One region of the Streptomyces sp. NPDC085866 genome, then DNA from elsewhere that is predicted to be linked to it. Evidence: predicted binding sites of a transcription regulator. Region 1 holds the regulator's gene; the other holds the start of a gene.
What was found. Region 1 encodes HspR, which represses chaperone genes until heat shock. Its sites were predicted from a motif close to TTGAGNNNNNNNNNCTCAA; they were not measured.

Region 1 (2,395 bases):
GGCGAGACCTACTACTACGAGGTCCGCGCCTACGACCGGGCCGGCAACGAGTCGACGGGCACCGCGGACCAGGCGGTGACCACCGTCGACCGGGTGGCGCCCGACGCTCCGGCCAATGTGAGCGCGGGGGGCCATTTCGGTCCGACCGACAGTACGGGCGGGCTGAAGGTCGCCTGGGACAAGGTGGCGGGCGCGGTGTCGTACCGCGTCTTCCGGGCCGCGAGCGAGAACGGCACGTACACCGCGCTCGGCACCACGGACCAGCTCTCCTACCTGGACACCTCGGCCGCCGAGAAGGTCACCTACTACTACCGCGTCTCGGCCGTCGACGCGGCGGGCAACGAGTCCGCCCGGTCCGAGACCCAGTACGGCAAGATCTGGGACAACGACCCGCCCGCCCTCGTCACCGGGCTGAACGTCACCCCGACCGAGTACGGCTTCCATCTGGACTGGGACAAGAACCCGGCCACGGACCTGAAGTACTACGAGATCCACTGGGGCGAGGTGATGGGCGATCCGGGCGACCAGATCTGCTGGGGCGGCACGGCGGACTACGTCTCGCCCGACACGACGTCCTACGACTACACCACGCTCCCGGACGGCGACGAGGTCTGCTTCTTCGTCGACGCCGTGGACGACGAGGGCAACTCCGCGATCAAGTGGAACGGCCCGGCCGAGGCCGTGTCCGTCACCGAGCTGGACATGACGCCGAGCGAGCCGACGCCCGATGGCTCGCCGGTCCGGCTGTCGGCGTCCGCCGCGGGGACGGGCGTCGCGCTGTCCTGGAACGCCGTGGCCGACGCCACCGGCTACCAGGTCTACCGCTGGAACCCGGGCACCAGGGCGTACGAGAAGCTGGCGGCCACGACGGACACCTCCTACCAGGACACCGGCGCCGCCAAGGGCACCACCCACTTCTACCGGGTGACCGCCCTGCAGCCCGACGGCACCGAGTCCGCACCCGGCGCCGACTGGGCCTCCCTCGCGCCCTGAACACCCTGAGCACGTGAAAGGGGCCCGGAATCCGGGCCCCTTTCAGCTGTCACAGACGCTCAGTCGTTCTGCTGCCGCTTCGGCCGCCACACCACCAGCGCACTGGTCTGCTGGACCTCCTGGTACGGGACCAGGTCGCGGCGGTAGGAGGCGTGGACGGCCGCCTCGCGCTGCTGCATCGCGGCCGCCGCACCGTCCAGGGCCGCCTCCAGCTCCGCGACGCGGGACTGGAGCGCGGCGACCTGGTTCTCCAGTTCGATGATCCGCTTGATGCCGGCCAGGTTGATGCCCTCGTCCTGCGACAGCGCCTGCACCTGGCGGAGCAGTTCGATGTCACGGGCCGAGTAGCGACGGCCCCGGCCGGCGGTGCGGTCGGGGGAGACCAGACCCAGACGGTCGTACTGGCGCAGCGTCTGCGGGTGGAGTCCGGAGAGCTGGGCCGCGACCGAGATGACGTAGACCGGGGTCTCCTCGGTCAGTTCGTACGGGTTACGCCGACGGCCGTCCATCACTCTCAATCTCCCTTCGCGGCCTCGAACAGCTCCGCCCGCGGGTCCTCGTCCGCGGTCGCCTCGCGATACGCCTCCAGTGCGTCACGAGCCTTCCCCGAGACGTCCTTCGGGACACTCACCTCGACGGTGACCAGGAGGTCGCCGCGGGTGCCGTCCTTGCGGACCGCGCCCTTGCCGCGGGCGCGCATGGTGCGGCCGTTGGGGGTGCCGGGCGGCAGCTTCAGGGTGACGGTGGGGCCGCCGAGGGTGGGGACCCGCACCTCGCCGCCGAGGGCCGCCTCGGCGAACGTGACCGGCACGGTGACGGTGAGGTTGTCGCCCTTGCGCCCGAACACCGGGTGCTCGCCGACATGGACCATCACGTACAGATCACCCGCCGGTCCGCCCCGCTCGCCGGGCGCGCCCTTGCCGCGCAGCCGGATCCGCTGCCCGTCGGTGACGCCCGCCGGGATGCGGACCTGCATCGTGCGCGACGACTTGGCGCGGCCGCTGCCCTTGCACTCCAGGCAGGGGTGCTCGGCGATCAGGCCACGGCCCTTGCAGTCGGGGCAGGGGTCGGTCAGCGAGAAGCCGCCGCCCGAGCCGCGGGCGACCTGCCCGGTGCCGACGCAGGTCGGGCACACACGCGGTGTGCCGTTCTTGTCGCCGGTGCCGGAACAGGCCTTGCACGGCGCCTGGGAGGACATCCTGAGGGGCACCGTGGCGCCCTCGATGGCCTCCGTGAAGCTCAGCGTGACCTCGGACTCGATGTCCTGGCCGCGCCGCGGCTGGGTACGGGTGCCCGTGGTCCCGCCGCGGTTGAACAGGCCCCCGAAGACGTCACCGATGCCGCCGCCGAAGCCGCCCCCGCTCTGTGCGTTGCCCCCGAAGAGGTCGCCCAGGTCGAAGTT
Region 2 (2,395 bases), on a different contig from region 1:
AGTCCGACCCCACCTTGTCGATCTCGTCCAGCAGGACCACGGGGTTCATCGACCCCGCCTCCTTGATGGCACGCACGACACGGCCGGGCAGTGCGCCGACGTACGTGCGCCGGTGACCGCGGATCTCCGCCTCGTCCCGGACACCACCGAGGGCGACACGGACGAACTTGCGGCCCATGGCGTGCGCGACGGACTCGCCGAGGCTGGTCTTGCCGACGCCGGGAGGACCGACGAGCGCGAGCACGGCCCCGCCGCGCCGCCCGCCGATGACACCGAGACCGCGCTCACTGCGCCGCTTGCGCACCGCCAGGTACTCGGTGATGCGCTCCTTCACGTCCTCCAGACCCGCGTGCTCGGCGTCCAGGATCGCCTTGGCGCCCCGGATGTCGTACGCGGAAGCGCTGTCATCGGTCCGCTCGTTCCACGGCATCTCCAGGACCGTGTCCAGCCAGGTGCGGATCCACGAGCCCTCGGGCGACTGGTCGGAGGACCGCTCCAGCTTGTCGACCTCCTTGAGCGCGGCCTCGCGCACCTTCTCCGGCAGGTCGGCGGCCTCCACACGGGCGCGGTAGTCGTCGGACTCCTCGCCGTCCTGCTCGCCGTTCAGCTCGCGCAGTTCCTTGCGGACGGCCTCGAGCTGACGCCTCAGCAGGAACTCGCGCTGCTGCTTGTCGACGCCCTCCTGGACGTCCTTGGCGATGGTCTCGGCCACGTCCTGCTCGGCGAGGTGGTCGCGCAACTGCTGCGCGGCGAGCCTGAGGCGGGCCACCGGGTCGGCGGTCTCCAGCAACTCGACCTTCTGCTCGGTGGTGAGGAAGGGCGAGTACCCGGAGTTGTCGGCGAGCGCGGAGACGTCGTCGATGGCCTGGACGCGGTCCACGACCTGCCAGGCACCGCGCTTCTTCAGCCAGCTGGTGGCAAGGGCCTTGTACTCCTTGACGAGTTCGGTGGCATGCCCGGGCAGTGGGTCCGGCACGGCCTCGTCGACCCGCGCGCCCTCGACCCACAGCGCAGCGCCCGGACCCGTCGTGCCGGCGCCGATCCGCACCCGGCCGCGGCCGCGGATCAGGGCCCCCGGGTCGCCGTCGGCCAGTCGGCCGACCTGCTCGACGGTGCCCAGCACACCGGTCTTGGCGTACGTACCGTCGATGCGCGGCACCAGCAGAACCTTGGGCTTCCCGGGCTCCGACCGGGCGGCGGCCTGCGCGGCCTCCACCGCGGCCCGCACCTCGGCGTCGCTCAGGTCCAGCGGAACCACCATCCCGGGCAGCACGACCTCGTCGTCGAGCGGCAGCACGGGCAACACGAGCGTGAACGCCGTGGACTCAGCAGCCATGATCTCCCCTTAGGCAGTCAACTTGAGCTATGCCGACTCAATGCACGGGGCTCCGCCAATGTTCCCGGGTTCTTGTTCGCTGTGAGCGATCGACCGGTGACCGTGGTGTCGTCGCAGGCCGGAGGAGTTGTCAGTGGGGCCTGCCAGGATGCCCGGACATCGGCACGAACAGGGAGGGCCGCATGGGCACATGGGACACGGGACCCTTTGACAACGACACAGCTGCGGACTGGTGCAACGGTCTCGACGACGCGGCCGTGGACGAGCGCGCGGGAATGGTTCGCGACGCGCTGGTGCGAGCCGTCGACACCGACGACCACCTCGAAGCACCCGAGGCGGAAGAGGCCGTCGCGGCGGCCGCGCTGGTCGCCGCCCAGCTTCCGGGCGGTGACGTCCCCTCGCCGCACTACGGGCCCGAGGAACCCCTCCCCGATCTCGCGGCCCTGCGGCCACTCGCGCTGCAAGCCCTCGACCGGGTCGTGACCGAGCCGTCCGAGCTGCTGGACCTGTGGGAGGACTCCGAGGGCGGCCCGTGGCGGTCCGGTGTCGAGCGGATGCGGCACATACTCCTGCCGCCTGCGGAGGGGGAACAGCTCAGCCTGTGCTGAGCGTACGGCTCGGGAAGGCCGGCAGGCGGATGTCTCGGCTCCTGCCGCGGCCGGGAGGATCGCTGCGCCATCGCTCAGGCGTTCACACGGAAACCGGGGAAGTCGCCGGGAGGCGCCAGCGCCGCACCAGCGGCCAGCCGGCGATGCCCGTGGTCAGGGCGATCAGGTGGCCCCAGTTGGTCATCGGGTCCTGGAAGGCGATCAGGTCGTCGAGGAGCGTGCTCGCGACCAGGGCGAGCAGGGGCCAGCGGACCCAGGGGGTGAGCAGGCCGGACAGCGCGCCGATGCTGGCGGCGACACCGAAGCTGATGCCGTAGTCGAGGCGGTGCAGGGAGGTCTCCGGAAGATGGCCGAACAGGACCGCGAGGCCCACCGGGACCTCCGTCGCAAGGGTGGCCAGGACGTGCCCCGCGAGGAACACACAGGCCGCCCGGGCACCGCCTATCCGCCG

Region 2: a site for HspR is predicted at 1,359-1,377, ahead of lon (endopeptidase La). Genes of this name have one in related genera too.

Annotation. Positions count from the first base shown of each region.
Region 1 is NZ_JBITSQ010000019.1:199,891-202,285, forward strand. Features, by position in the region: gene ACIF83_RS38260 (fibronectin type III domain-containing protein) at 1-993, shown strand, start outside; gene ACIF83_RS38265 (heat shock protein transcriptional repressor HspR) at 1,053-1,502, opposite strand; gene dnaJ (molecular chaperone DnaJ) at 1,508-2,395, opposite strand, start outside.
Region 2 is NZ_JBITSQ010000005.1:346,686-349,080, reverse strand. Features, by position in the region: gene lon (endopeptidase La) at 1-1,336, opposite strand, end outside; gene ACIF83_RS14645 (DUF4259 domain-containing protein) at 1,519-1,944, shown strand; gene ACIF83_RS14640 (rhomboid-like protein) at 2,027-2,395, opposite strand, start outside.